Regions from separate parts of the Halomonas sp. 707B3 genome, predicted to be linked through region 1. Evidence: riboswitches for the same ligand, from Rfam matches in the RefSeq annotation. Region 1 holds a riboswitch; each other region holds the start of a gene.
The links. Region 1 has a riboswitch for thiamine pyrophosphate ahead of BIS10_RS04100 (sodium:solute symporter). Riboswitches for the same ligand answer to the same signal wherever they lie in the genome.

Region 2: linked by a shared signal. The riboswitch ahead of thiM (hydroxyethylthiazole kinase) and the one ahead of BIS10_RS04100 (sodium:solute symporter) in region 1 are both predicted to bind thiamine pyrophosphate.
Region 3: linked by a shared signal. The riboswitch ahead of tenA (thiaminase II) and the one ahead of BIS10_RS04100 (sodium:solute symporter) in region 1 are both predicted to bind thiamine pyrophosphate.

What each region holds. Positions count from the first base shown of each region.
Region 1 covers NZ_JAMZBE010000017.1:5,490-15,864, reverse strand. The annotation lists gene BIS10_RS04130 (circularly permuted type 2 ATP-grasp protein) at 1-415, shown strand, start outside; gene BIS10_RS04125 (alpha-E domain-containing protein) at 420-1,418, shown strand; gene BIS10_RS04120 (putative zinc-binding metallopeptidase) at 1,419-2,480, opposite strand; gene BIS10_RS04115 (CoA-acylating methylmalonate-semialdehyde dehydrogenase) at 2,755-4,251, shown strand; gene BIS10_RS04110 (hypothetical protein) at 4,316-5,005, opposite strand; gene BIS10_RS04105 (peroxidase-related enzyme) at 5,180-5,791, shown strand; TPP riboswitch at 5,836-5,939, shown strand; gene BIS10_RS04100 (sodium:solute symporter) at 5,929-7,308, shown strand; gene BIS10_RS04095 (diguanylate cyclase domain-containing protein) at 7,384-8,814, shown strand; gene corA (magnesium/cobalt transporter CorA) at 8,832-9,800, shown strand; gene BIS10_RS04085 (sugar MFS transporter) at 9,797-10,375, opposite strand, start outside.
Region 2 covers NZ_JAMZBE010000084.1:1,045-11,419, reverse strand. The annotation lists gene rplQ (50S ribosomal protein L17) at 8-394, shown strand; gene BIS10_RS11930 (D-alanyl-D-alanine carboxypeptidase) at 597-1,976, shown strand; gene BIS10_RS11925 (DMT family transporter) at 2,085-2,960, shown strand; gene BIS10_RS11920 (dioxygenase) at 2,964-3,704, opposite strand; gene thiE (thiamine phosphate synthase) at 3,780-4,394, opposite strand; gene thiM (hydroxyethylthiazole kinase) at 4,384-5,193, opposite strand; TPP riboswitch at 5,218-5,309, opposite strand; gene BIS10_RS11905 (hypothetical protein) at 5,373-5,717, opposite strand; gene BIS10_RS11900 (DUF2237 family protein) at 5,857-6,231, opposite strand; gene gloA (lactoylglutathione lyase) at 6,438-6,971, shown strand; gene BIS10_RS11890 (DUF6164 family protein) at 6,973-7,338, shown strand; gene BIS10_RS11885 (cupin domain-containing protein) at 7,319-8,011, opposite strand; gene BIS10_RS11880 (metal ABC transporter solute-binding protein, Zn/Mn family) at 8,144-9,235, opposite strand; gene BIS10_RS11875 (metal ABC transporter permease) at 9,280-10,170, opposite strand; gene BIS10_RS11870 (metal ABC transporter ATP-binding protein) at 10,154-10,375, opposite strand, start outside.
Region 3 covers NZ_JAMZBE010000077.1:1,220-11,594, forward strand. The annotation lists gene rbbA (ribosome-associated ATPase/putative transporter RbbA) at 1-2,284, opposite strand, end outside; gene BIS10_RS11280 (HlyD family secretion protein) at 2,281-3,348, opposite strand; gene BIS10_RS11285 (efflux transporter outer membrane subunit) at 3,363-4,841, opposite strand; gene BIS10_RS11290 (NAD(P)-dependent alcohol dehydrogenase) at 5,062-6,141, shown strand; gene thiC (phosphomethylpyrimidine synthase ThiC) at 6,172-8,088, opposite strand; gene tenA (thiaminase II) at 8,112-8,780, opposite strand; TPP riboswitch at 8,860-9,014, opposite strand; gene BIS10_RS11305 (hypothetical protein) at 9,425-9,658, shown strand; gene BIS10_RS11310 (hypothetical protein) at 9,663-10,375, shown strand, end outside.

The DNA.
Region 1 (10,375 bases):
GTTTGAGGATGACCGCAAGTATGTACTCGATCATTTAGATGAGCTGGTGGTGAAGCCCGCCAACGAGTCTGGTGGCTACGGCATGTTGATCGGCCCGCGCTCTACCAAAGAGACCCGCGACGAGTTTGCGCGTTTGATCAAGGAGAACCCGCGTAACTACATGGCCCAGCCTACCCTAGCGCTTTCCACCACGCCTACGCTTGCCAATGGATTACCCCAGCCCCGCCATGTGGATCTACGCCCGTTTATTCTCTCTGGCCCTGAAACCCACGTTACTACCGGGGGGTTAACCCGTGTGGCACTGGTGGAGGGATCGCTGGTGGTGAACTCTTCCCAAGGGGGCGGCAGTAAAGACACCTGGATCGTCGAGACCGATGAGAACGCGGCGGGTGCCGCTGAGCAGAAAGGAGCCTAGCGCCATGCTGTCACGCGTAGCTGAAAACCTCTACTGGATGGCGCGTTACATTGAACGGGCCGAAGATACCGCGCGGCTGTTGAGCGTCAATAGTCACCTGATGCTGGATTTACCGCGCCATTTACCGCTGGGCTGGGCACCGCTGATTGAAATGACCGGCACGCTTGAAACCTTTAATGAACGCCATAGCAGCTTTGATGAGCGCAACGTGGTGCACTTTTTGTGTGCCGATGCCCAGAACGGTAGCTCGATTCTTTCAGCGCTGGCGAGTGCCCGGGAAAACCTGCGTACCACCCGCGATGTGGTACCCAGAGAAATCTGGGAAGAGGTCAACCAGCTTTACCTTAACGTGGCCGACCACGCGGAAAGCGGCGTCAGCCCGCGGCGCCGAGATGCATTTTTGAAAAACGTGATTCGCGGTTGCCAAACGTTGACTGGCTTGATTGAGGGCACGCTCAGCCATGGTCCAGCGCGCACCTTTATCAAGTTAGGCCGCCAGTTGGAGCGGGCAGACATGACCACACGTATCGTTGACGTGCGCTCAGCCAGCCTGCTGCCGCAAAACCCTGAAGAGCTATTGCCGTTTGAAAACCTGCAGTGGATGAGCGTGCTGAAATCGTTAACGGCTTATCAGATGTATCGTCAGCAGGTGCGTTTACGAGTACGTGGGCCAGATGTGCTGCGCTTTTTACTGCAAGATCCGCACCTGCCACGTTCCATTGCCTGCAGTCTGGAAACCTTAGGCCAGGAGCTCCAGCTACTGCCGCGTCAGGACCGTGTAGCGGCCACGGTGTCGCTGGTGCGGGCAGATGTGGTAGATGCAGATATCCAAGCGCTTGCGCACTCCCCCAGCAAGCTGCACGCCTTTGTCGATGATCTACAGATTGGCATTGCCGCTATTCACGATACGCTCAGCGCCACCTACTTTGTAAGCGGCGACAGCGTTCCACGGGTGGCCCAACGGCAAAGCCAAAGCCACGCAGGAGACCACGATAACGACTAATTAAGCGGCTTGAGAGCTGGCGTTTGCGTTCTGAATGAGTTCATGCAGGTACGCCAGTTTCTCCCTGACGGCGGGGGCAATGACCCCCGGTGCTAAATCCAGCAGACCCATATCCCGGTTTAGCTCATTCACCGCCATACCTACCTGATGAAACGCCCGCAGCATGCTGTCCAGCGTGCCGTCATACTCGGCGCGAGAAAGTCCCATGTGTAGTGCAGTATCCAGCACGGCTACCATATCCAGGTAAAACGCGAATGTTTCAGCGAAGTCTTCCCAAGGGTGCATGGAGGCGTAGGCGGAAATAAAGCGTGTCGGCCAGTCAGTGGGTGCTCCTTGCTGGTAGTACTGTTCTAGCGCATCACTATAAGTGGGGTTGTTGTGATCGCCAAAGACACGGCAACTGGTGCTCTCATCTTGGCCTTTTACGAGAAGATCCCAGTAGTAGTGGCCAATCTCATGGCGAAAGTGACCGATCAGCGTACGGTGAGATTCATTCATATCCACGCGTAGCCGCTCCCGCTCAACGTCATCGGCTTCTTTGACATTGATAGTGATATGCCCATTAGCATGGCCCGTATACACCTTTTCTTGGCTTGCTGTAGAGCGCCATAGCCCTTGGTCGGGTAGCGCATCGGCCATAAACGAGAAGCTCAGCGGCACACGGATATTTTCCCCTTCGGTACCGTGGGGCAGCTTGAGCAGATCCAAGGTATGGAAGAGCCGCCGCTTGGCCGCTTCCAGCGCCGCCCAGCGCTCGCGGTTACCGGGAGTACCCAGGTCAGGAATCACATCGTTGTAGCGGCAGCAGTCGCAGAGTGAGTCTGCATGACCTTCAGCCATGACCACCATGCGGTTACACACGTTTTCCGCCGAGTAGTTGTGACATTGCATGAGCGCTGTGCCGCAGCCTTCATGGGTACAACGGTAGCCGCCGTTGTCTAGCGGTTCCAGCGCGACAATATTGCTACAAGTAGGGCACCAGCCAACATCAGACTCGCAGGCCAGGCAGTGAGTGTTTTCAAAAAACAGTGGGTTGCCGCAGCGGCAGCTAAATGTCTGCATGGATGCCTCCTGGTGTTAAGCCGCGTAGTTGGATGAAACCGTCTTCTTGTCTGAAGCCCTTGGTGCATCTATAGGAAAGCTATGCTCTCTACTTTGCGGGTATGTCTTAGAAACAGCATAGCGAGGGCGCTGCCGAGAGGGAAAGGCGAATTGCATTTGGCTAAACGTTTTTGTCTTTATCGAGTGGCTAATTGACGTTTACGTTAACTTGCTGATATACCCTACAGGCTCCCTATTAGAATCCATAACAAACACAACCACGAGGATCAGTGTTATGTCCGTTCGCGAAATACCCATGTATATCGATGGTCAGCCAGTGATGTCGCAAAGCCAGGAGTGGCGCGACGTTGTTAACCCGGCCACCCAAGAGGTAGTGGCTCGCGTTCCATTCTGCACCTCAGAAGAGGTCGAGCGGGCCGTTGCCAGTGCCAAAACGGCGTTTAAAGAGTGGCGCAAGGTGCCGCTGGGTAAACGCATGCGCATTATGCTCAAGCTTCAGGCCCTTATTCGCGAGAATACGGCAGAGCTTGCCGCGTTAATTACCGAAGAGCATGGCAAAACACTGCCCGATGCCGAGGGTGAAGTAGGCCGCGGTCTTGAGGTGGTGGAACATGCTTGCTCCATTACCTCGCTGCAGCTAGGCGAGTTGGCGGAAAACGCAGCGAACGAGGTAGATGTTTATACCATGCACCAGCCGTTAGGCGTGGGCGCGGGTATTACGGCATTTAACTTCCCGATTATGCTGCCCTGCTTTATGTTCCCGCTGGCTATTGCCACGGGTAACACCTTTGTATTGAAACCCTCCGAGCAGGACCCGAGCTCTACCATGCGGCTAGTCGAGCTAGCCCATGAAGCGGGCATTCCCGCTGGCGTGTTAAACGTGGTGCACGGTGGTCCGGATGTAGCGAATCAAATTGCTGACCACCAGGATATCAAGGCGCTGTCGTTTATCGGCTCGACTCATGTCGGCTCGCTGCTATACAACCGTGCCGCGGCGGCAGGCAAACGGATGCAGGCGATGATGGGGGCCAAAAACCACTGCGTCGTTATGCCTGACGCTAACCGCAGCCAAGCGATTGACAGCCTGTTAGGGTCTGCCTTTGGCGCGGCCGGGCAGCGCTGCATGGCGAACTCGGTAGTGGTGCTGGTGGGGGAAGCCCGGGAGTGGATAAAAGATATCGAAGCCGGTGCCCGTGGCATGAAAGTAGGGCCAGGCTCCCAGCGCGATGCAGACCTGGGGCCTTTGGTATCGCCCCAGGCGAAAGAGCGGGTTGAGCGCTTAATCAGCGCCGGTGAAAAAGAGGGCGCCACACTTCTGGTAGATGGCCGTGGCTATACGGTGGACGGCTACCCGGATGGCAACTTTGTAGGACCGACGCTATTTGCCGATGTAACGGCGGATATGACCATTTATCGGGAAGAGATTTTCGGCCCTGTGCTGTGTGTGGTTAGCGTAGAAACGCTGGATGACGCCATCAACTTTATTAATGCCAACCCCAATGGCAACGGCACGTCAATTTTTACCAACTCTGGCTGGGTGGCTCGCCGGTTTGAAACGGATATCGACGTTGGCCAAATTGGTATCAATGTGCCGATTCCTGTTCCCGTTGCTTACTTCAGCTTTACCGGATCTCGGGCATCCAAGCTGGGTGACTTAGGCCCCAACGGCAAACAGGCGATTGCTTTCTGGACGCAAACTAAGACCGTCACGGCCCGTTGGTTCGAACCTGAAAACGTCTCTAGTGGGATTAACAGCACCATTTCGTTGTAAAAGATTCGTTGTTATACGTTGGGCGATGCGCCTCTTCCACGCTAGCGGAGGAGGCGCAAGCGCGTTAAAAACGATCAAATAGTGGCAGGCTGTCGTTGAGCAGTTGCTCAATGGGGGCAAGCTGGCTTTCATGGAGCACTAGCAGGTAAGGGGCGTCGTGCTGCTCGCTTATGGGTGCCAGCAGTGCAAACTCACCCTCTTCCATGTGGAATTCATGGATTTCACGGGGGCCATGTGGGGTATCGCACTGAGAGCAACGATAACTGTCATCTTCGCCGTAAACCAGGCGGTGATACATCTTAAATAGCGTATAGAGGGCTAACCCACCATCAAACGCAGGCCAACGTGCAGGCGTCTCGACAATATCGTCTGTCAGCGTTTGGCCTTCTGCCTCGGCATCTGCGATGGCATCGGCAAGAGGGGCAGCTAAAATGGCCGTGTTATCGGCAGGTAGCGGCGCATTTTGCCGGGCGGCGGTGGTAAAGCGCTCCACGGCAGTGTGGTAGTCATCTAAGCTATGTAGCGCATAATCGGCGTGCTGCAGGTCAGATGGCTCAAAGCCTCCGTTCTCCCAGCCATGAATGACACGTAGAGTGACTTGCCCGCGCTGCATCGGGCGCGCTAGCAGCGTATGAAGCATAACGCGGATATGTAGCTGACGCTCATCCGTATCGTTTTCGAACGCACGGTAAGGGTCGGCAAAAAGCTCATGCAAACGCCCTGGCGTGTGCTCTTTAGCTTCAGAGTATGTCATGGTGGTTTCCCTGTTAGTACGCCGCTTTGCTGATAACGTACGGCTTTTATGACATGGACTTAATAAGAGTATGGTGAGCGCGAACGCGAAATGAAAGGTGCTTTAGTTAGCAATTTGTTACCAGTTAATTTAATCGCGCTATTTATATCATGAACATAACAAGAAGGTGTCAATATGTCTGCTGCTATTAGCCGTTTTAAACTTCCCGAAACGCTGGATGATGTGCCAAGCGATATTCGTGATGCGATGTTAGCTGTGCAGGAAAAAGCGGGGTTCGTGCCTAATGTGTTTCTGATGCTGGCGCATCGCCCTGAGGAGTTTCGCGCTTTTTTTGCCTATCACGATGCCCTGATGGAGCGCGACTCCGATACGCTGACCAAAGCTGAAAAGGAGATGATTGTGGTGGCTACCAGTGCCCGCAATCGCTGCTTGTACTGTGTGGTTGCCCATGGCGCGCTGGTACGCATTTACAGTAAAGACCCGTTATTGGCCGATAATATCGCCATTAACCATACCGTCGCGGGGCTAAGCGAGCGTCATCGTCTAATGCTCGATTTTGCGCTGCATAGCGCTATCGAACTAGGGGAATTTTCTCCGCACTGGCAAACCCGTTTAGAAAAAGTGGGGTTTACCTTAGATGACTGCTGGGATATTGGCGCCATTGCGGCGTTTTTTGGTATGTCGAATCGCTTGGTGACCCTAGCGGGCACGCCGCCTAATTCCGAGTTCTATCTCATGGGGCGCGTGCCGAAAAAGCCTGACGAATCGGTTCGCGAAACGCCGTAAGACTTTACTACGGCGCTGCTTTGATTGAGGATAGCGCCTTCATTCACTGTCGCCAGGGGAGCCCAAAACGGGCTGAGAATGCGCGTAACGCAGACCCTGGAACCTGATCCGGTTCGTACCGGCGGAGGAAGCGCGACATGCCATACCTAACGTATGCTGTGTTAGGCGCAGCCCTGTGCTGCTTTGCATTTCTGGGTCTTCGGGCACGCTTTGGCGGCGGCTCGCTGGATGATTATGTCACCGCCCGCAACTCGCAAACTGCGTCCACTCTGGGGCTGTCTTTTTTAGCCTCTGGAATGGGTGCCTGGATTCTGTTTGCTCCACCTGAAATTGGTGCCTTTGTTGGCCCCGTGGCGCTGCTGGGCTATGCCTTTGGCTCGGCGCTTCCGTTTATTGTATTGGGCCTTTATGGGCCAAAAATACGCCAAGCGCTGCCAGAAGGGCGCAGCATCGCGGAGTTTGCTGAGGCGTGCTATGGCAAAAACGTTCGTCGCTTTGTGGCGATGGTATCTGTTGCTTATATGGGCTGCTTTTTAGCCGCTGAGTTAACTGCCATTGGGGCCATTACCGCGCTGCTCTCTGATGTGCCGCCTGCCGTGGTGATCATTGGCGTTGCTCTAACGACGCTGGTGTACACCGTGATGGGCGGCCTTCGCGCCAGCCTTGCGACCGACCGTTGGCAGGCATGGCTGCTGTTGGCCCTACTACTGGCGGTGGCGAGCGTAACGCTTTGGCGGCTACCGAGCATGCCCAGCGACGCCGCTTTACCCTCATTGCCAATCGGTAGCTCGCTCAGCGTGGCATTGACGCTGGTGATTGCTGTGACGGCTGCCAATTTATTCCACCAGGGCTATTGGCAGCGGGTGTGGGCGGCACAAGATGACCAAAGCCTTGGGCGTGGCGCCTGGCTAGGCGGTAGTATGACGATTCTCGTGGTGATGGTAATTGGTGGCGTGGGCATGATGGCCGCCATGAGCGGTGTCAGCTTAGGTGAGCCGCCCATGCCGTTTTTTGCGCTGTTAAGCGATGCGCCGATATGGATCACTCTGCCGTCACTGGTACTTGCCGTTACCCTGGTCACGTCTAGCGTCGACACGTTACAAAACGGGATTGCCTCGCTATGGGCCAGCGGCGACCGCCCAGATGCTTTAACCAAGGCCCGCTGGCTCACTGTCGCGATCATGGTGCCGGTGATTGTGATTGCTCTGCAGGGGCTCTCGGTGCTTCGCCTGTTCCTGATTGCCGATCTGCTGTGTGCCGCCATCGTGGTACCGGTACTGCTTGGCTTATGGCAACGCATGACGCCTATGGCTGCGATAGGCGGCGGGCTTGCTGGGCTAGTGGGCGCTGTGCTGCCGGGTTGGTTGAGCCAAGGCAGTGTTAGTGCGGGCGTGATAGCAGCCACCTTCCCCGGCAGCGTACCAACCCTTGGCCCGTTTGTTGGGGCGCTGCTGCTCTCAACTGCAGTGAGTATGATCATTGCTGGAGCCAACAAGCGCCGCGTCCTTGCCCGTTAATCAAGGCGTTAAGCAGGAAATTTCGTTTCGCGTTATGCTGGCAGGGGTCTGACTACTACTGTAGGTGCGATCGCCATGAGCCACCTGTTACCTCCTAACGAAAATGCCCGTTTGGCTGCGCTTAACGAGCTAGCACTGTTGGATACGCCGAACGAGCCTGTTTTTGATCGCATTACGCGCTTGGTAACGGTGCTACTCGGTGTGCCACAGTCAACTATCACTCTGATTGATTCTGATCGGCAGTGGTTTAAGTCGCAAGTTGGCATCAATATCTCCGAAACGCCGCGGGATGTGGCGTTTTGTGCCTACACCGTGCTGGAAGCTTCTCCGTTGGTGGTGAAAGATGCGCTGCAAGATGAGCGTTTTGCCACCAACCCTTTAGTGACTCGACCTGATGGAATACGTTTTTACGCAGGCATTCCGCTTAAAAACTCACAGGGACTGGTGCTGGGTTCGCTGTGTGCGATGGATAGCAAACCGCGGCAGTTGAGCGCTCAGGAGCAGGCCGCGTTGCAAGATTTAGCCGACATTGTGACCGGTGAGATTCACCTGCGCGAACGGCTCATTAAAGAGCAAAAAAATAGTATTGCCACCCAAAAAGCGCTCACTGAGCTTCATCAAAGCCTTGAACAGCAAATCGAGCGGCGTACTCGCGAGCTCAATTTGGTGATTGAGTCTGCCTACGATGCCTATCTGAGCATTGACGCCCAAGAGCGGGTGCTGGACTGGAACCGTGCTGCAGAGAGCATATTTGGCTGGAGTCGCAAAGAAGCTTTAACGCGCCCACTAACGGCGCTTATGTTTCCCCAAGGGCTACCCAATCAAGATGAATCTGCGCCTATTTCTTGTGAGGCGACGCGCCGTGATGGCGTCCGCTTGCCGGTCGAAGTACGCCTGAAAAGCTATGAGATTAATGGTCGGATGCGCCGTAGCCTGTTTATTCACGATATCACTGAGCGCCAGCAGCTAGAGCGGCTTCGGGATCAACAGGCCCGTGAAGATGTACTGACTCGGTTGCCTAATCGCCGTGCGCTTGACGAGCGCCTATCCGAAGCGATGGCGCGGGTACGCCGTACCCTAAACCCGCTTGCGGTGCTGTTTCTTGATTTAGACGGGTTCAAGCGTGTTAACGACCAGCATGGCCACGCCATGGGTGATGAACTGCTGCGCGACGTTGCCAAGCGCTTGCAGTATGCCGTTCGCGAGACGGACTTTGTTGCCCGTTGGGCAGGAGACGAGTTTGTCGTGCTGCTAGAAGGAGTCACCGCCGAGGCGCTAGAGCCATTGGCCCAGAAACTGATTCACCTCATTGAAGAGCCGCTTCATGTTGGCAGCGCTACCTTACGGGTTAGTACCAGCATCGGTGTAGCGCTATTTTTGCCAGGGGCGTCTGAAACGGCTCAGGAGTTGTTAAAGCGAGCTGACGTGGCAATGTATATGGCTAAGCGGGCGGGTAAAGCGCGTATAGAGCTAGCGCGCCCGGCAGATATAACGCCCAAGACTTAACGAACCCAGGGAAGAAAATGATTCGTTGCATATTAACCACCCCAGAAGGCGATGTGCGTGAGGGGGATGTACGCCTAATCGACGACTGGAAAACAATGCCCACTGCCCATTTGTGGGTTGATATGAAAGGCGAAAGCGAAGCGCAGGAGCGTGATGTGCTAGAGCGTTTTGACTGCCATCCCTTGGCCATTCAAGATGCCCATAAAGAGCGACACCCGCCGAAAATTGAAGAGTTTGAGAACCATACGCTGATTATTTATCGCGGCATTTCATCATTCGATGCCCAGCTTAATTTTGTGCCCCAGCAGGTCTGTTTCTTTATCGGCGAACGTTTTTTGATAACGCTTCACCCCGGAGAAGCCTTGAGTATTGAGCGGCTGTTAAATGAGCAGGGTAAGGCGTTGCTGGCGCTTTCCCCAGAGCATGTGGCATTAAAAGTGATGTATACCTCAGCAGGATTTTATATTGATAGCCTGCTGGAGTTTGAGATGGAACTTAGCGATCTTGAGGATGAGCTGCTCGAAAACGGCAACGATGTTCTGATGCGTAAAATTACGACTTACCGCTCGCGGCTGGTGAAAATGCGGCGCATCTTTAGCTATCACAAAGGTATTACTCAAGAGCTAACAGCGTATGACTACGCCCACTTACCTAGAGGTGAGAGTGAAACCCTGCACGCGATTACCGATGTAGAGGAGCGCTTTGAGCGCCTCTATACGCTGACACAAATGTACTACGATATTTGCGGTGACTTGGTGGATGGCTATATCTCTATTTCTTCTCACCAGCTAAATATCACCATGCGTGTTTTGACGGTGATTACCGCTATTTTTGTTCCGCTGACGTTCATTGCCGGTATTTACGGAATGAACTTCGAATATATGCCTGAGCTTAGCTATCAATACGGCTACTTCTTTGTATGGGGGGCCATGTTGGGTATTGGCGGTATTTTAATCTGGCTGTTTAAACGCAAAGACTGGTTCTAAAGCCCTTGTCGGGCGGTGAGTTGGTGTAAACGAAATGCCAGCATGCAAAGCCCCAGCGCAATCAAGAGCCACAGAGCGGCCAGTAACATAGGAAAAGCCCGGGCCCCGGCGATATCCAGCAGCGGGCCTGTTAAAGACGGAATAATCAGCGCACCGCTACCCGCTGCGGTAAAAATAGCGCCGGTGGTGCGGCCCCGCATCACAATGGCCTGGTTGCATAGCGCAAAGAGTGTCGGGAAAAAAGCAGAGGCCGAAAGCCCAAACAGCAGTGCTCCGAGGCTTAGAGGCAGCCAGTTAAAATGCAGGCCGGCCGAGGCACCCAAGCCCAGCGCCAAACAACTGGCTAACACCTGCCAGGGTGAACAAACACGCAGCAGAGGAATGGCCAGCAAACGGCCAGCAGATAGCGCTAGCCAGAATAGGGTGGCCAGCAGTGCCGCCTGCTCGGTAGTCAGCCCTGACAGCGCGCCATACGCCGTCACCCAGCCAGCAAACGTAATTTCAATGCCCACATAAATGGAAAACAGCAGCATAAATAGCCCCAGCAGCAGTGGGTCACGATGTTTGAGCGCTGC
Region 2 (10,375 bases), on a different contig from region 1:
CACAACCATGCGTCATCGTAAGAGTGGTCGTCATCTGAATCGTACCAGCTCGCACCGTCAGGCCATGTTCAAGAACATGTCTGTCTCGCTGGTCGAACATGAAGTTATCAAGACAACCCTGCCTAAGGCCAAGGAACTGCGTCGCGTTATCGAGCCGCTGATCACCCTGGCTAAGCAGGATAGCGTTGCAAACCGCCGTCTGGCGTTTGCTCGTACGCGCTCCAAAGAAGCCGTCGGCAAACTGTTCAACGAGCTGGGTCCGCGTTACGCCGAGCGTCCGGGTGGTTACATCCGTATTCTCAAGTGCGGTTTCCGCACTGGCGACAACGCCCCGATGGCTTACGTTGAGCTAGTAGACCGTCCGGTAGCTGAAGAAGAAGCTGTAGCTGAGTAAGGCTATCCCTTCTTTTTTAGCAAAATGAAAACCGACCCTTTTGGGTCGGTTTTTTTTATGCTTCTACGCTGGAAATACCTAGGCTTATGAGTGTTAATCAAACATGTGCAGATCAATTTATGCAGTAGGCATGCTAGGCTAAAGCAGCAGCCGTAAGAGCGGTAAACGGCATCGCGGCGTGTTCAATCAGCAAGAGGTCGGTATGGCAACAACACGGAGAATGGGCGCAGCGTCTTGGGTAGCTCAATGGCTGTTAATAGTGCTCGTCGTGACGTTCGTTGGCAGCGCTAGTGCCCAGGGAAACCCGCGTTATGCAGGCATTGTGGTCGATCTGGAGAACGGCGAGGTAATGTACGCTGAAAATGCTGATGAGCCGCGCTACCCCGCATCGCTAACCAAAATGATGACGTTATATTTAACGTTTGAAGCGCTGGAAAATGGCACGCTGAGCCTCAATCAGCCGCTGTCCGTCTCGGCCCAGGCAGCGGCCATGCCCGCGACCAAACTATGGCTCTCGGCAGGTAGCTCTATCCCGGTGGATACGGCCATTCGCGCCTTAGCAGTGCGTTCTGCCAACGATGTGGCGGTCGTGGTGGCAGAGGCACTAGGAGGCAGCGAGCAACGCTTTGCGAACCTGATGACGGCGAAGGCGCGTGAGTTGGGCATGAATGCCACTACCTTCCGCAATGCTTCGGGCTTACCGGATGATCTGCAAATCACCACCGCGCGAGATATGTTGACGCTCTCGGTGCGGGTGATGCAGGACTTTCCCCAGTATTACCACTATTTCGGTTTGCAGGAGTTCACCTACCGCGGTACTCGCCATACCAGCCACAACCGATTGGTGCGTGACTACCCAGGGGCCGATGGCTTAAAAACTGGTTTCATTCGCGCCTCAGGCTTTAACGTGGCCACCACTGCTGTCCATGATGGCCGCCGTATGGTAGCCGTAGTGATGGGTGGATTCAGTTCCTCTTCCCGTGATACCCATATGGCAGATCTGCTAGACCGCAGCTTTATGCGTGCGTCGCTAAGAGATCAACGCTCATGGCTTGCTGATACCAGTTTCTCAAGTGAGTTTATGGGGTTTGCGGGACCAGCCCAACCGCTTACTCAGCCTCGCTCACAACCGATGATGGCTAATGTCTCCGCCACGTCGCTATCACCCACACGGCCCATGTCTAACAGTACGCCGGCACAAACCGTTGAGGCCCAGCTTCTCCAAGCGGAGGCCGCACGTGAGGAGGCACCAGAAGCTGCCTCGCAAGATCCACTGCAAGCCTTTATTGAGCGGGAGCGCGTGCTGGCGACGGCATCTCCCACTGCGCAAATGGCCTCTGCTGGCTGGGGCATTCAAGTAGGTGCCTTTAGCCAGGCGGCCCAAGCTGAGCAATTGGCTCGCCAAGCCGTGCAGCGCTTACCCAACAGTGTCGGCGGGCGCGTAGCGATCGACCAACTTCAAGGACAAGCCACGGTATTTCGCGCTCGTGTGGTCTCGCTAAACGAATCCCAGGCGCGGCAAGCTTGCCAAACGCTTCAGGCGCAGGGCATGGATTGTATGGTGGTCAACGCAAGCCTTTAACCACCGCAGTGGTTCACCGCCCCGCTAATGTACGTTGGCGGGGCTTTTTATTGTATGTCGATGATATCCGAGTAGGACCATAACAATAGCAACACAAGGAGCATGTTTATGACGCCATCCTTAAAAGGCATACTTTGCATGTGCTTAGGCGTGCTGTTTTTAGCACTAGGGGACGCAGTATCAAAGTGGTTAGGGGCGGTGCACTCCCCGATACAAATTATTTTTTTCCGCACGCTGGTATCGTTACCGCTCATTGCTCTGTTGGCTTATTTTAGCGGCGGGCTACGTAAGCTGCGCACCAAGCGGCCAGGCGTTCATCTGCTGCGTGGGTTGATCTACACCGCCACCATGGTGTGCTTTGTGTGGGGGCTAACCCTGTTACCGCTGGCAGAAGCCACCGCCATTGCGTTTGTCGCACCGCTATTTGTCACGCTGCTATCCGTGCCGCTTTTAGGTGAGCGTATTGATCCGCCAGTGCTTGTAGCATCACTGGTAGGCTTTGTGGGCGTGCTGATTGTAGTTCGCCCGGGCGGAGATGCGTTTCAACTAGGCGCCATGATTTTGCTGGCCGCAGCGGTATTTTATGCCCTGATGATGGTCACGGCGCGGCGCTATGGCGCGAACGAGCACCTCTGGGCCATGGTGTTCTACATGACCATGGTGCCGCTGGTGGTCACCGCAATCAGCTTGCCCTGGGTATGGCAAACGCCGCAGCCCTGGCACTGGCTAGGCTTTGTAGTATCCGGCGTGTTAGGCGTAGGGGCCACGGCATTTATTACTCTTGCGTTTCGCTATGCACCTGCAGCCATTGCGGCACCGTTTGATTACACCGCGATGCTCTGGGCAGTGCTGCTAGGCTGGTGGTTCTGGGGTGAACTGCCCGACCTCTGGGTATGGGTCGGCAGCGTACTGATTATGATCAGCGGGCTCGCCATTGCCTACCATGACCGACGCACCACTTTGAAGCGCCGCCCCACAGCGTAAGCGCTAGGCAAACTGATAGACATCCATTGCCAGCACGCCGTGCTCAACACTGTGGTGTAGCTGGGTGGCGGCGCTGCCGCCTGCTCCCATAGCCACCAGCAGCGGCTGGAAGTGCTCTGGCGTGGGATGATTGCGCTTGGCGTCTGGGGCGGTTTGCCAGTTGGCCAGCGCGTCACGATCGCCCTCGCGCAGCCGTGCATTAACCCACTCGGCAAAGCTACCTACCCAGGCCGGTATCTGGCTACCCTGTGGCTGAAGCTCATAGAGGTTATGGGTCAAGCTCCCCGAGCCAACCACTAAAATATCCTCCTGGCGCAGCATTGCCAGCTGCTCGCCCAGGGCTATCAACTCGGTATTACTCCAACGGCTGGGAAGCGAAAGCGACACTACCGGCACGTCAGCGTCAGGGTACATCAGTGAGAGTGGCACCCAGGCACCGTGGTCCAGGCCGCGCTCCACGGGCGTGGCGCCGAGCTGCTTGGCCAGCCGTTGGGCCAGCTCAGGGTTACCAGGAGCAGGGTACTGAACCGCAAACAGCGCATCAGGAAAGCCGCCAAAATCGTGGATGGTGACAGGCTTTACGCTGCTGCTGACCTGCAAGTGTGGGGTCTCCCAGTGCGCGGAAACGACCACCACGGCCTTAGGGCGTAGGGTTTGGCCCAACTCCCGTAAAAAGTGATGGGCGGGGGTGGGCGTTAGGGCAAGCATGGGCGAGCCATGGGAAATAAACAGGCTAGGTAGCATGGGGAAAGCTCCACGGAGATGGCCTGCCAAACTCAGCCACTACGTTGGCAAAGGCGGTGAGGTGGATAAACGGACTCATCCGGCGCGAAACGCGAGAGCCGCTTGGTGTGGGTCGGACTGGCCGCAAATTGCTGAAATCACCGCGATGCCGTTCGCGCCTGCCGCACTGACTTGAGCAGCGTGTTCGGCTTTTAAGCCGCCAATCGCCACGCTGGGCAGGGGGCAGGCGCTGGCAAGCTCTGCTAAGCCATCAAAGCCAATCGGCTGAGCGTGATCCTGCTTGCTCACGGTAGCAAACACCGGCCCCAGTCCCACGTAATCCAGCAGCGCCACGGGGGCGCTTTGCAGCTGTTCCAACGTATTGATCGACAGCCCAATAATGGCCTGGCGCCCCAGTGCCTGGCGCGCCTCTTGAACGGCGGTGTCGCTCTGGCCAACGTGCAGGCCATCGGCGCGGCTGGCGATGGCGACGTTTAAGCGGTCATTAATGATCAAGGGCACACCGCTACCTTCCAGCAGTGCTTTCAGCCGTGTTGCCTGGGCAATCATGGCCTTATCGCTGGCATGCTTATCGCGCAGCTGCACCATGGTCACGCCCCCCTTCACGGCGGCTTTCACGGTCGCTTCAAGCCCCGTTTCGGCGCATAACGCAGCATCGGTGACTAAATAGAGCGAAAGATCAAACGGCATGGAGCGTCTCCAGCTGGCTAAGAGAAGAGAGATCGTCAGGGGTAAGGGCATACAGCGCATCCAGTAGCGCGACCTGAAAACTGCCCGGCCCACTGGCCTGCTGCCCCGCACGGCTTCCGGCAATGCTGAAGCACGCCAGCGCAGCCAGCGTTGCCGAAAGTGGATGGGCCTGGTTGGCGGCCAAAAACCCCGCTACCAAAGCGCTTAACCCGCAGCCCAGGGTGGTTACGCGCGGCATTAGCGCGTGGCCGCCCGTTAAACGGTAGTGGTGGGTGCCATCGGTAATAAAATCGGTTTCGCCGGTCATGGCAACAATGCAGCACTGCTGCTTTGCCAGCTTGATCGCCGCTTGGGCGGCATCCTCCGTTGTGGTGGTGGCATCGACGCCGCGACCTTGGCTGGCTAAGCCAGTGAGCGCCATGACTTCCGATGCGTTGGCGCGAATGACGTTAGGCCGATGGGCAAGCAGCGCGGTGCAGACCTGCTGACGAAAGGCGGTGGCCCCGACCGCTACTGGGTCTAACACCCACGGGGTGCCTGTTTCTTTAGCCGTGCGAGCGGCAAGCTGCATCGACTCTGCCCAAGGGGTAGAGAGCGTGCCAATGTTAATGGAGAGTGCGCCCGCTATTGCGGTGAATTCAGCCACCTCTTCAGGGGCATGCAGCATGGCAGGCGAGGCGCCCGTAGCCAGCAGCAGGTTAGCCGTGCTGTTCATCGCAACATAGTTAGTCATGCAGTGAACAAGCGGCGTGGTATCGCGCAGAGTGACGAGCATCTCGCCAAGCGGGGGGTGGGTCATAGCATCCTCCCGGCGGAGGAGGTGGTGAAAAGCACCACGACTCCCTACGCCGGCGTTATCCGGTTCAGGTTCAAAGGGTGCTTCTCAGCCGCCAAGCGGCGCCCCTGTCGTTGGGGGTACTATCCTAGCCTTGAGCGAGGCTGTAAAGCCCCAGTGCAGCCGCTACTTTTCAGCAACGATTAGCGGAAGGCGATGCGGGTGCCGTAGGTCAGCATTTCATCTGGGGTAATTGCACGGCCAGAGACACCAATCATCTCATCGCCGCACTGGTCAGCGCAGGTGAGCACGCCATGGGTAAGCCCCAACTGCCCCAGGGTATCGCGAATCTCCCCTGTGCCAAGAAAAGTACGAACGCGGCCGTGGGCATCGCTAAGATCCGACACCCCATTAGCGTGATGGAAGCGAACCTTATAGATACCGTCCATGGACTCCACTTCGACAATCGGCGAAAAGCCGTTTTGAATCGCGTGGGCTAACTGCTTCAACGTTAGGCGGTCGCCAAGCGTCATATCGATTGCGGTCATGGCACACTCCCATCGGACGCCGCCATTGGGGCATCGCTAACTAAATTGTAGAGTTATTGAAATAGAAGTGTAGAGAGGTTGCATAGAAATTCCAGTGGCTAATTTTCACCAATGAAGTCGCAATAGGTAGCGGTACAGATTAATGCACCGCATCCAACGCATGCTGCTGTAGCTTAATCAGTGGAATAATCTCCAGGGTGCGCTCGTTCGTGCCGGAAAGAATCACCGGCGGTGCCAGCCCTACCTCGGCAGCTTCGGCCCAGCGGTGGGCGCATAAGCACCAGCGGTCGCCTGGGGTCAGGCCAGGAAAGCCATACTCCGGGCGAGGGGTAACCAAATCGTTTCCCTGTGCTTTAGAAAAGGCTAAAAACTCCTCAGTAACCAGCGCGCATACCGAATGCACTCCCACATCGTCAGGGCCAACGCGGCAAAACCCATCGCGGTAGAAGCCGGTTTTAGGAGAGTGGCAGCAGGGTGTTAACGGCTCACCTAGTACGTTTCGATCGCGGGACATAAAGGCTCCTTGGGTGAGGGCTGGAAATATACAACCTGCGCCCTCATAACAGGGGGAAGTAAGCAAAATGATCAATACGCAAATAGCGGTAGACAGCTTGACGCTGTTAGCAGCCTAAGCCTTGTACAAAGTAATATGTTCGTCAAAGAATTTGCGTTATATCAGCATACTTTTCATGATGCCCCAACCCGCAATAGGAGAGTTGTATGTCGTTTCAAGGTGAACAGCACCCAGGCGTTGCCCCCGTTGCCCCGCAAACTCAGGGTTTTCGCTTAAATCACACCATGCTGCGGGTAAAAGACCCGGAACGCGCCCTGGCGTTCTACTCCAAAGTGTTCGGTATGCAGGTGCTGCGCCGGCTGGACTTTGAAGAGATGCAGTTTTCGCTCTACTTCCTCGCCAACGTGGAAGCCAGCGACAGCGTGCCGGAAGAAACCCAAGCCCGCACCGCCTGGACCTTTAGCCAGAAAGGCCTGTTAGAGCTGACCCACAACTGGGGCACCGAAACCCAGCAGGATTTTGCCTACCACGATGGCAACGCTGAGCCCCAGGGCTTTGGCCATATCTGCTTCAACGTGCCGGATTTAGAAGCCGCCCAGGCGTGGTTTGATGAGCACGACGTAACCTTCGTGAAGCGTGCCGACCAGGGCAAGATGAAAGACGTTATCTTCGTGAAAGACCCGGATGGCTACTGGATTGAAGTGATTCAAGCCGACCGCATGGCAGCCATGGGCGACTAAGATGGCCCATTTGCTGTTTCGGTTGCGCCATGTAACCGATGAAGAGGCCATGGAAGTCCGCCAACTGCTGGATGAGCATGGCTTTGATGTGTACGAAACCCAGGCGGGCTTTTTCCGCCTGGGGGTCGATGCCATTTGGCTGCGCAACCCTGCCCAGCGTGACGACGCAGAGGCCGCATTGGCCGAGTATCAGGCCGAACGCCAAGCTAACGCACGCCAAGCCCATGAAGAAGCGCTGGCCCGCAATGAAGCGCCAACACTCTGGCGGCGCTTAGCGGAGCACCCGTTTCAGGTAACGCTGGTCATGGTGGCGGTGGTTCTGATTGCGCTGCTCACTCTGCTGCCATTTATTGGCCTGGCGCGCTAGCCTGGGAAAGGGCGTCAGATAGGTGCCCGCGCTTAACGTACATCATCACACCGTGTTGGCCTGCACGAAGCTGCGGGGCCGCACCAGGTGGATAGCGGCACCAACTGCCTTTCGGGTATTCGCTGCTCGCGTCGCACAGCGAGCCTTCCAGCACCAATAGCTCTAAGCCTCCGGGCAGGGCAGGGTAGTCGATGGTGGTATCGCTCTCCCAACGCTCCAGGCTGACCCGCTCATCGCCAAAGGTGTGCAGCATTTTGTAGGTAATGCCCGGCCGACGGTCAGGCTGCCAGGGCAAGCGGTGGGCAGGAATCGCCAGTTGGAGCAGGTCGTTCTCATCAAACTGATGCAACTTAACCAGTATCAGCGCGCCCTCTTCGCCAATCTGCGGCGTATGGCCAGTGCCAATCGGGTTACGCAGGTAGCTGCCAGCGGGGTAGCGGCCATGCTCATCCGCAAACACGCCCTCTAGCACGAGAATTTCCTCGCCGCCGTCGTGGGTGTGGTGGCTGAACTGGCTATTAGGCGCGTAGCGTACCAGGCTAGTGGCTCGGGCCACTTCATCGCCGATGCGATCCAGCATCATTCGTTCTACGCCCGCACTGGGGGAGGCCACCCAGCGGTACTGCTCCGGCGTGACACAGGCAAAGTGGCTAAAATCGGCGTTTAGGCGCATGGCATTGGCTCTTTGCAGTGGTTTAAACAGCGTTAACGAAAGTCGGTGATGCAAGTCTCCCCATCCACCGCGCAAAATGCAATGCAAAAAAATACCGCCGGGTTGGCGGTATTTTTGTCTTCACGGTATGAATCAGTGGCTATGACCATGATCGTCGTGGTCGTGGTCGTGGTCGTGGTCGTGGTCGTGGTCGTGGTCGTCATGACCATGATCATCATGGCCCGGCTCTGCAAGAGCGTCGTGCAGCACCTGCGCATTGTGGCGCATCATGCCCAGGTACGTACTGGCATCGCCTTCACTGGCCAGCGCATCCGCGTAAAGGGTGCCTGCAATGGGTAGGCCAGTCTCTTCCGCCAACTGCGTAATGATCGCTTGGTTGGTCATGTTCTCGTGGAACAGCGCTTGCACGTTCTCTTGCTCAATCACATCCACCAGGGCCGCCATGCTGGCGCCGCTGGGGTCGGCTTCGGTAGAGAGCCCGACCGGCGAGAGGAAATTGACACCGTAGGCGCTTGAGAAATAGCCAAACGAATCGTGCCCGGTGATCACGCTGGCCGACGCAGGAATCTCGCTGAGCAGCTCACGAATCTCGGCATCAACGCTATCCAGCTCTGCCAGGTAGCGCTCGGCGTTGGCTTGGTAGCTCTGCGCGTTGGCGCTATCCGCCTCGATCAAGCCATCACGAATGTTGGTGACGTAAACCTTGGCCTGCTGCAGGTCCTGCCAAGCGTGAGGATCTTCGTCTCCATGTTCGTGGCCGCTATGGTCATCATGAGCATGATCGTCGTGACCGTGTTCCTCATGCTCGTGCTCGTCATGATGCTCATGCTCATGCTCATGCGCATCGTGACCGTGCTCATCATCGCTGTGCGCTGCAAAGGCGCGCGGAGAAAGGCCGTCGGTGGCGGTGACCATCGGGCCGCTGTAGTCGCTGGAGTCAATCAGGCGCTCCATCCAGCCCTCAAACAGCAAGCCGTTGAAGACCACTAAGTCAGCCCCGGCTAGCGCACGGGCATCGCCAGGGCTGGGGGAGAAAACGTGGGCATCGCCATCAGGGCCCACCAGCGGGCTGACCGCTACATGCTCTCCACCGACGTTTTCCACCATATCCGCCAAAATAGAAAAGCTGGTGACAACCTGCACCCGCTCGTTCGCCATGGCGGCAGGCAGTGCCAACACGGCCGAAACGCCCACCAGCCAACGCGATGAAGAGAAAAGCGACATAACATGCTCCTGATTTAAGAAATAACCGTATGAACATCAACCCGCTAGTGCGACTGCTCCAGCGCCAAAGGCGTGGTTTTGCGTCGTAACTTAGCGGCCAAGCTGTGGTAACGGCCAAACAGCGCCGAGAGTAAATACGCCACCCCGGCCAGCAAAATAATGCTGGGGCCTGAGGGCGTGTCCAAATGAAACGACAGCAGCAGCCCGCCGGTACTGGCCAGCATTGCTAACACCACGGCAATCCCGATCAAGCCTTCTAACCGCTTGCTCCAAAACCGTGCTGCCGTAGCGGGTAGCATCATTAAGCCAACGGCCATCAGCGTGCCCAGGGTTTGGAAGCCCGCCGTTAAGTTCAGTACCAGCAGCCCTAAAAAGACGCTATGAACCCAACCGCTGCGACTACTTTGGCCGCGTAAAAACAGCGGGTCTAAACACTCCACCACCAGGGCGCGGAAAATAATCGCCAGAGTGATCACAATCAGCGTACTGATCGAGGCAATCAGCAGCAGCGCCGTCGAGTTAATCGCCAAAATGGAGCCGAACAGCACGTGGGTAAGATCCACACTGCTGCCACCCATCGAGATAAGCATGACCCCAGCGGCCAACGAAATAATAAAAAAGCTCGCCATGGCCGCATCTTCCCGCTGGCCGCCCATTTTCGAGACCGCCCCCGCCAGCAGCGCCACCATCACCCCAAACAGCACGCCGCCCACACTCATCACCGGCAGCGAAAAGCCCGCCAGTAAAAGGCCCAGCGCCACGCCGGGTAAAATCGCGTGGGCCATGGCATCGCCAATCAGGCTCATGCCGCGCAGCACCAAAAACACCCCCAGCGGCGGCGCGGCCAATGAAAGGGCAAGCCCGCCGACCACGGCACGGCGCATAAAGCCATAATCAAACGGTGCAATGAACCATGCATCAAGCAGTGCCAGCATGACGGCCTCCTAAGGTAAACGGCACCACTTGGGCCGGGGCATGCTGGTGGTTGAGCGCGCTGGGAGCGACCCAACGGCCATGGCCGCCATTCAGCATCAACACCTCATCCGCCAAGCTGCGCAGGTGGTCCATATCGTGCAGCACAATAATGATCGTGACGCCCTCGTCAGCCATCTGGCGCAAAATGCGAATCAAAATATCGAC
Region 3 (10,375 bases), on a different contig from region 1:
GGTTGATGATCGACCCCATTTCCTTCTCGCGCACCACTGAGAGCGCGGTCAGCATGGCTGGCAGCATTAACAACAGCATGGGAATAACGGCGGGCACCATGGCCGAAAGGCTCTGTATATCGGGGTTGTAACGGTAGCGGTTTTCGATGCTGGCCGCTGGCGGTCCGTTGGTGTTTTCGTTACGGCCTTGCAGCCACTGCTGGTGAATACCCAGTACATAGCCCTGTACGGTTTCAGCGCGCTGGGGCATAGCACCATCAATCCACGCCCCGATGGCTGCATCGTGGCTACGTATGACGTCTCTGCCAAACCCTTCGGGGATTTCGATTGCCAGGGCCAGCTCTCCACTGCGCATGCGTCGATCCAACTCGGCATAGTCATAAAGAGGGGCATGCTCAGTAAAATAATGGGGCGATGCCGACAGGTTCAGCGCGTAATGGTGGCTGATAGTAGTCTGGTCGCGGTCAAGGATCGCATAGCTAAGATTCTCCACATCCATGCTCACGCCGAAGCTGATTACGCACATCAGAATCAGCGAACCAGCTAAGGCCAGGGACGCGCGTACAGGATCACGGCGAAGCTCCAGCGTTTCGCGCCACATATAGCTGAGCATCCTCTGGAAGCTAAAATGCCGGTGGCGTGGTGCTGTAAAGCGCGCCTTATCATCGGAAGGGGAAGAGGTGACCAAGGCATCGCTAGTGTGTGGTGGCTTGTCACTTTCTTGGGCACCAAGCAGATAGCCGATAAAAGCCTCTTCCAGCGATGCGGCTCCTCGCTTCTTGATGAGCGCTGCTGGCGTATCGCTGTCAAGCACTTGTCCCGCGTGCATCATCGATATGCGGTCGCAGCGCTCAGCTTCGTTCATGAAATGGGTAGAGATAAAAATCGTCACCCGGTCTCGTCGCGACAGCTCAATCAAAAGATGCCAGAAATGGTCACGGGCTATCGGGTCGACGCCTGAGGTGGGTTCGTCGAGTATCAGTAGCTCGGGTCTGTGTACCATCGCCACTGCTAACGATAATCGCTGGCGCACCCCCAGAGGCAAGCTTTCGGGCAGCTCATTGAGAACATTATCGAGCATGAAGCGCTTGACCATCTCATCGACCCGAGTGGGGATCTCATGTTTACCAATCTGAAACAAGCGGGCATGCAGAACCAGATTCTGGTGCACGGTCAGCTCGTTATACAGCGAGAACGTTTGGGACATATAACCCACCCGGCGGCGGGTATCCATATCGCGGGGATCTACCTCCTGGCCCAGCAGCCAGGCCTGCCCTTCGCTTGCGGGCAGCAGGCCGGTGAGGATCTTCATGGTTGTTGACTTGCCGCAGCCATTGGAGCCGAGAAAGCCAAAGATTTCACCACGGCGAATGCGAAAACTGACGTGATCAACGGCGATAAAGTCGCCGAAACGCATGGTCAAGCCCTTAGCTTCGATGGCGATGTCTGTATCGGCAACGGCAGGTAAAGGAGGGATGTGAATGGGGTGGTAGCCGCGCTTTTTCTCTTCTGGCAGCAGCTTGATAAAGGCCGCATCGAGTGAATCGCACTCAGTGCGTGCTAACAGTGCGGGTGCATCACCGGTAGCCAGTATGCGACCCGCATCCATGGCTACCAGCCAATCGAATCGCTGGGCTTCATCCATATAAGCAGTGGCCACGATGATGCTCATTTGCGGACGCTCAGCGCGAAGGCGGGCGATTAGCTCCCAAAACTGAACACGGGCCAGCGGATCGACACCAGTGGTGGGCTCGTCAAGAAGCAACAGGTCGGGGTCATGGATCAATGCGCAGCACAACCCAAGCTTCTGCTTCATGCCACCGGAGAGCTTGCTTACATGGCGGTTTAGAAACGGCAGCAACCCCGTTCTGCGGGTAAGATCATCAATACGGCGGCGGCGTTCGCTGGCTCCGTGGCCAAACAGCCGGGCGAAGAATTGCAGATTCTCCTCCACCGACAGCGTAGGGTAAAGATTCTTGCCTAGCCCCTGGGGCATGTAGGCGATACGGGCTCCTATGCGCTTGCGATGCCGCTTATCGCGCATGTCGCCCCCTAACGAAGTGACCGAGCCCTCCTGCACAGCGCGTGCCCCAGCCAGTAGCGCCAGCAGGCTGGATTTACCGACACCGTCAGGGCCGATCAGCCCCACCATGCAGCCACCGGGTATCTCCAGGTCAATGCCATCCAGCACTCTCTTCTTGCGGTAGTGCAGGCGCACGCCCACCAGTTGCGCGACGCTTTTGGGAGATTCAGCCGCCGCGTTGGTGGAAGGGAGCGGGGTCATGGTAAGGCCTGGCCCGCCAGCGCGGCCGGCCACTCAGCGTCGGCATCCAGCTTGACCCAAGCGACGCCTGGTAGGCCGGTTTTAACCTGGTCTTGATGCTCACGTAGTAGCTCCGGGTCGATCTGTGCCTTAACCCGAAACATGAGTTTCTGGCGCTCGGAAGCTGTCTCCACGGTTCTGGGCGTAAATTGCGCAGTGCTGGAAACGAAGGAGATACGTGCGGGAATCGGGAAGTTGGGCATGGTATCGAGCACGATGCGAGCTTCACTACCCAGCGCTACTCGACCGACAATCTCCGTGGGTAAGAAGAAGGCCATGTGAACATCATTCAGGTCGACCAGATTGAGTACCCGGCCTCCTGCAGCAAGCACCTCGCCGGGCTGGGCGACGCGAAATTGCACACGACCATCCCGAGGTGACACCAGCTGGCTATCATTGATATCGGCGTCGATACGGGCGATGGTGGCCAAAGCCGCTGTCACACTAGAGCGAGTACCGATTAACTGCGCGCGTGCCGCTTCCACTGCGGCCCTGGCAGCCGCTACTTGGGCCCTGGCCGCGCTAACGGCGGCTTGAGAACCATTGACACGGGCACGGTCATCATCAAGCTCTTGGGTTGAGGCGGCACCATCACGGGCAAGCGCCTCAGTGCGTGCCAGGTGGCGCTGGGCTGAATCGAGTTCGCTCTCGCGCTGTACCACGGTCGCTTCAGCGGCCGCCTGATCGCTTTCGCGCATGACGACCTGAGCCTCGGCACTGAGCACGAGATGGGTGGCCTGTTGATGTTGGGCAATAGCCTCGTCCCGTTGTGCCTCTAGCGCTTTCGTATCCATTAGCGCCAGCGTTTGGCCAACGATGACCATGTCGCCTTCGTCGACCAATACGTTGTGAATGCGCCCGGCAAGCTTGGTCGCGATATCAATTTCGACGGCCTCAAGACGGCCATTTCCACTGGCAAAGCCTTCACCGAAACCCTCGTCATCCAGGTCGACCCAGTAGTAATAAAGCCCAGCGGCGACGGCAAGAATAGCCAGGGCAATCAACAGTTTTTTAATGGCGTGCATGACGTATGGGCGCCCTATAGAGAGTGAACAAGAGAACGGTGGGTACGAGCGCTTTCGATAGCCGCCTGATGCTCTCCGCCACCCAGCGCGGCATACAGCGCGATGCGGGCTGAAATCATTTTACGACGTATCTGTACCTGTTGCTGCTCGGCATCCAGCAGGTCACGCTGGGCGTCGAGCACCTCTAAATAGGGTACTGCCCCGTGGTCATAACGTAGCTGCGCGAGGCGTGCGCGCTCGCGTTGTGCAGCGAGCAAATCGCTAGCCGTTTGTGCCTCTTCCACTAGCCACCGCTCTGCTGCCAAGGCGTCCGCAACATCGCGGAATGCCTCCTGAACAGTCTGTTCATAATCCACCACCGCCTGCTCACGACGCACTTCGGCTAAATTGAGACTGGCGCGAAGTCGGCCAGCAGTGAAGATCGGTAACGAGGTCGTAGGGGCGAATTGCCAGGTACGGCTATCGTGACTGAATAGGTTGTCGAGATCTCTACTGGCAGTGCCTAGCGAGCTGGTGAGGGCAATGCGCGGAAAAAACGCTGCCCGTGCCGCGCTGATATTGGCATTAGCCGCACGCAGCGCATGTTCTGCCGCACGAATATCAGGGCGATTAACCAGTAACTCGGAAGGCAGGCCGGGAGGCAGGGCAAACAATTCATCGCTATCTGCCAACGGGGGTAGCTGCCACGCTGTTTCGGCGGGGGAGCCCAGCAGTAACGCCAGGGCATTGGCCTGTTGGGCGCGGGCATTCTCGAGCTGAGCACCGAGCGCCCTTGCTTGATGCAGCAACACCTCGACTTGACGCAGTTCAAGCTGCGCTGCGGCGCCCACCTCGACTCGACGGTTAAAAATCAGTAAGGACTGTTCGCGGCTTGCGATGGTCTGGTGGGCGAGCTGTAGGCGGTTATCAAGCTCCAGCAACAGGTAGTAACTATTGGCCACTTGAGCGATAAGGCTCAGTTCGACAGCGCGGCGCGCCTCGTCGGTGGCCAAGTACTCTTCTAATGCAGCCTCGTTCAGGCTACGTACCCGGCCCCAGAAATCCAGCTCCCAGTGGTTGAAACCAACGCCCACCTCATATCGGTTGCTAACTTGAGGAGCGCTGGGGGCATTCAGGTCGCTAGGCACACGAGAGCGCTCGCTACTGGCTTCGGCACCGATGGTTGGCAGCAACTCTGATTGCTGAATGCCATAGAGGGCGCGAGCCTGCTCAACCCTCAGCAGTGCGCTGCGCAAATGGCGGTTGGTGGTCAGTGCTTGTTCAATCAGGCGCTGTAGCTGCAAATCGGTAAAGTAGTCGCGCCAGGGGAGGTTGGGAGCTGCAGATATTTCAGAGAGTGCCGTTGAGCCAACTTGGTAGGTGGAGGGCAGTTCAACCGCTGGAGTGGAGTCGGGCGGTGGTAGCGAGATGCACCCGGCCAGAGGCAGCATCAGTACCGTGCTGAGCAAAAAGTCAGGTCGTACTCTCGGAATACAAAACACGGTTGAAACCATGAGTATCGCCGCCACGCTCAGGGAGAAGCACTACGGTTAAATTGAAAGCACTATTTTAGTATCTAATTATTGATAATTGATCGCATTGACATAGATCAATAAACAACCGATCAGGCGACTATTTTTATCTTGCACAACCTTGATGGAGCGCAAGATAGCGGAACGCCTGCTATGACGTAATGGTGATGTGTCATGACTCCCCTCACTGAGGAAGTGTTCCATGCCTACCATGATGAAAGCGGCCATTTTCGTTGAGCCCGGCCGCATCGAAATTGACGAAAAACCCATTCCCGAGATCGGCCCCAACGACGCGCTGATGCGTGTGACCACCACCACGATCTGCGGCACCGATATACATATCCTGAAAGGTGAGTACCCGGTGGAGCGCGGCTTAACCATCGGCCATGAACCCGTGGGTATTATTGAAAAACTGGGTGCCAACGTTAAGGGCTACCAAGAAGGCCAGCGGGTCATTGCTGGCGCCATCTGCCCCAGTTTTACCTCCTACGCCTGCCAGGATGATTGCTGCTCGCAGGATGGCGGCCACCACGGCCACGGGTATAAACCGATGGGCGGCTGGCGCTTTGGTAACACCATCGACGGCGCCCAAGCCGAGTACCTGCTGGTGCCGGATGCCCAGGCCAACCTCTCGCCAGTGCCGGATGGCCTAACCGACGAACAAGTGCTGATGTGCCCGGATATTATGTCCACCGGCTTTGCCGGTGCCGAAGCCGCTGGTATCAAAATTGGCGACACGGTGGCGGTATTCGCCCAAGGGCCGATTGGCCTATGCGCCACGGCGGGTGCGCGGTTGCGTGGGGCCGGGATGATCATTGCGGTAGACGGTGTTGATGAGCGTTTACAGATGGCCAAGCAGATGGGCGCGGATGTAACGCTGGATTTCCGCAAGGTGGATGTGGTCGAGGAAATTCTCAAAATCACCGGCGGGCGCGGCGTCGATTCCGCGATTGAAGCGCTTGGACTGCAACAGACTTTTGAGTCCGCTCTGCGGGTGCTAAAACCCGGTGGAACGCTCTCCAGCCTGGGTGTTTACTCCCAAGACCTAACGATTCCGCTGGGTGCTTTCTGTGCGGGCCTGGGTGACCACAAGATCGTTACCTCACTTTGCCCTGGCGGCAAAGAGCGTATGCGCAGGCTGATGAGCATCATTGCCGCCGGACGGTTGGATCTTGGCCCCATGGTGACCCACCGTTACGCGCTGGATAATATCGTCGAAGCCTACGACCTGTTCTCCCACCAGCGCGACGGCGTATTAAAAGTGGCCCTCAAGGTTTCCTGAGGGCCACAGGCAGCGTGCGATGCCGCTTTTTTATACCTCCTGGTAAAGCTCGCTGCCTTCCCGGCGGAACTTCTCCGCCTGCTCCTGCATGCCGCGCTTCACTGCTTCGGCGTCGCTTTCGCTGGCGTTTTCCGGGGCGCGGTCGCGGTAGGTATCGCGCACTTCCTGACTGATCTTCATCGAGCAGAACTTCGGCCCGCACATGGAGCAGAAGTGCGCCACCTTGGCGGAGTCCTTCGGTAGGGTTTCATCGTGGTATTCCCGCGCGGTGTCGGGGTCTAGGCCCAGGTTGAACTGGTCCTCCCAGCGGAACTCGAAGCGCGCCTTGGAGAGCGCATTATCACGGCGCTGCGCGGCCGGATGGCCCTTGGCTAAATCCGCTGCGTGGGCGGCAATCTTGTAGGTAATGATGCCGGTTTTTACGTCGTCCTTATTGGGCAGGCCCAGGTGCTCTTTCGGCGTCACGTAGCAGAGCATGGCGCAGCCAAACCAACCAATCATCGCCGCCCCAATGCCAGAGGTAATATGGTCGTAGCCGGGGGCGATATCCGTCACCAGCGGCCCAAGGGTATAGAAGGGCGCTTCGTCGCAGTACTCCAGCTGCTTGTCCATGTTCTCCTTCACCAGGTGCATGGGCACATGGCCGGGGCCTTCGATCATCACCTGTACATCGTGCTTCCAGGCAATGTGGGTCAGCTCGCCTAGGGTTTTCAGCTCCGCCATTTGCGCTTCATCATTGGCATCGGCAATCGAGCCGGGGCGCAGGCCGTCGCCCAGCGAGAACGCCACATCGTACTGCTTGCAGATCTCGCAGATCTCCTCGAAGTGGGTATACAGGAAGCTCTCTTGATGGTGATACAAACACCACTTTGCCATGATGGAGCCGCCACGGCTAACAATGCCGGTGACGCGGTTGGCGGTGAGCGGCACATAGCGCAGCAGCACCCCCGCGTGAATGGTGAAGTAATCCACCCCCTGTTCCGCCTGCTCGATCAGCGTATCGCGGAAGATCTCCCAGGTGAGGTTTTCGGCAATGCCGTTGACCTTCTCCAGCGCCTGATAGATGGGCACCGTACCAATCGGCACCGGCGAGTTGCGGATGATCCACTCGCGGGTTTCATGGATGTTCTGGCCGGTGGAGAGGTCCATGATGGTATCCGCGCCCCAGCGGATGCCCCAGGTCATCTTGTCCACTTCCTCTTCAATGGAAGAGGTGACCGCCGAGTTGCCCAGGTTGCCGTTGATCTTCACCAGGAAGTTGCGGCCAATGATCATCGGCTCGCTTTCCGGATGGTTGATGTTATTGGGAATAATCGCCCGCCCACGGGCCACCTCATCGCGCACGAACTCCGGGGTAATTTCCTTGGGCAGGCTAGCGCCAAAGCTCTGGCCCGCATGCTGATGGCCCAGAATGCGCTCCACCTCTGCCGTACCCAACGCCTGGCGGCGTTGGTTTTCCCGCAGGGCGATAAACTCCATTTCCGGCGTGATGATGCCCTGGCGGGCGTAGTGCAGCTGGGTCACGTTCTTGCCCGCTTGTGCCCGGCGCGGGGTGCGGGTTAAATCAAAGCGCAGCTGGGCCAGCGTCGGGTCGTTGGCGCGGCGCTGGCCGTATTGGCTGGTGGGGCCATCTAAAAACTCGGTGTCGTTGCGCTCTTCAATCCAGGCCCGGCGAAGCTCCGGCAGGCCTTGGCGCAAATCGATATTGGCGTTGGGATCGGTGTAGGGGCCGGAGGTGTCGTACACCAGCAGCGGCGGGTTCTGTTCATCCACGCCACTGGTTTTGGTGGGCGAGAGAGTGATTTCCCGAAACGGCACGCGAATATCTGGCCGCGAGCCTTCCACGTACACCTTGCGCGAGCCGGGCAGCGGCGCCACGGCGGCGGCATCCACCTGGGCGGTTTCGGCTAAAAAGTGGGCAGTTTTACTTTTAACAGTCTTGGTCATAACGGTTTCCTTGTTGTTGGTCATTATTCAGAAAGGTCTAAACCCATCTGCCAAAAATCGATTTCCAGGCGGGTGGCATCGCGGAAGATTTTGCTTAGCTCAGCAAAACGGGCGGGGGTGACATCGGCTAAGCGGGCATCCAGCCACGCAAGTTCCGCCTGCATGGCGGCTTGGAATTCCTCGCCTTCGTACATGGCAATCCAAGCATCGAAAGGGTTTTGCGCGTCGCGCAGGGTAGAAGGCTGCGCGTTCAGCCAGTTGGCGATTTCGCCGTAGCCCACCAAGCAGGGGGCCAGCGCCACGTGCAAATCCAGCAGATCGCCTCGGTTGCCGGTATCCAACACATAGCGGGTGTAGGCCAGCGTGGCGCGGGCTTCGGGGAGTTCGGCAAGCGCTTGCTCACTGATGCCCCACTCCTCGCAAAAGCCCACGTGCAAGCCCAGCTCCACATCCACAATGGCTTTCAGGCCTTCATGGGCTTGGCGCAGATCCGCCAGGGTGGGGCTTTTGTAGGCGGCCAGCGCGTAGGCGCGGGCGAAGTGGATCAAGAACAGGTAATCCTGCTTCAGGTAGTGGCGAAACGACGCCTCAGGCAGCGTGGCGTTGCCCAGCTGGCGCACGAAATCGTGCTCGATATAAGCGCACCAATCGTCTTGGCAAGCGGTGGTGAGATCGGTAAAGCGGTAGCCCATGATGCCTCCGGTGGTAATGATCCGGAGGGCAGGCGAGAAAGATCGAGGGAATGGCACGGAAGGGTGGCGTAAAGGTGCGCCGCGGCCATCGCTTGATCCCTACGCCGGTACCCGCGCCGCCATTCAAAAAGCAGTGCATTAGCCGGATCAGGTTCAGCGGGACCAGCGCTCGGTAGCCAAAAGCTCACCCTGCGCCATCTCAGCCGGATATCACCGGCACCCCGTCAAGCTGTTCGTGGATGGAGTGTAGGAGGCGGGTGGGGGAGATGCAAGGGGGCTTATTTTATTGGGCGCACAGAAGTGGGCTGCCGTGAAATCAATAAACAACAAGAAAAGACGATGGCATTGAGTGCTTGCCCCCTATGGTTGCCTTGACGCGTTCCATCAGTTTCATAGGTGGATGCCCCAATTATGCTGTTCATAAAGACAGTATTATTGAGGCAAGCAAAACGCGCAAGCCCGCGAATTTTGGATATAAAGCCAAAATTCGCTTTGCTTTCAATAGAGTCAATGGTGTAGAGTCAATTTGATGGCTGTGAACCAGCAGTCAATGTGACGTCGCGTTCATTGAGGTTTTATTGCAGGGTGTATAATCACTGTTAGGCTGCCGAGTTACGCTGTGTAACCGAAGAAGGAAAAATGAAATGAGCGGCATTGAGATATACATTCGGCATCGGAGTGAGGGAGCCTTACTCAATATCTACTTGGACAAAAAAACCAAGGTGGCACTTGTTGCTGCACTTGAGAACGGGAAATTTGATGACCCCAATGTGCCAATCAACCTAGAGTTATCAATTCTTCCTCAGTGGCTTAGTGAGGAGAATTCAACACACGTGAGAGTTCCGATCTCCGAAATAAATATCAGTACGGATGAATAGGGCAATGATAAAAAACATCGCTGACCTCAGTTCGGATGAGGAAAAATACAAAGATAAAGTCTGGTTTGAGATAGAAAGCCTCATCAACTGTTATATCGAACTTACACCGGAACAGCGTGTAGCGCTAAAAGACAAAGTTCTCAGTGAAGCGGAAGACCAAATAGCGCTCGCACGGAGAATTGGGATAACGCCGTTTGAACTCGAACAAGAACGCGTTAGGAAAGCAAACGAAAAGATACGTGAAATTCGTAAAATTGAATTAAATGGCTACACCCTTGGTATTGAAGAGTTTTGGGAAAAGTTCGAAAGCATATTGAGTTCAGTCTCCTTCTTTCCTTCTCCCGTTACGATAACATTGGCTGGAACTACAGCGCGTGAGGCAATATATCGCGCGTCATCTCCAGAGCCCCGAGAATCCTATGAGGCATGCAACCAACTCTTAGGGATATGCGACCCCAAAGCAGTGCAAGGCTTCTCAAAAGCAATTAGAGAAAATTACGAGATCTTACGAAAATCTAAGATTTTGAGGTATACAGAAGTTCGCGCCGTGAACAGTCGTCTCGTTTGCGACAAATGTGTAGAGCAAGGTGATAAACACCTTTCAACAGATGCTCTTTTAAATGCGTATGAACTCGGAGTTTTGCCGTTTCCACACGAGCTACCTTCCGAAGGTGAATTTCGCTGGTGCTCAGGGCCAAAGCTTTTGCTCGCTCCGAA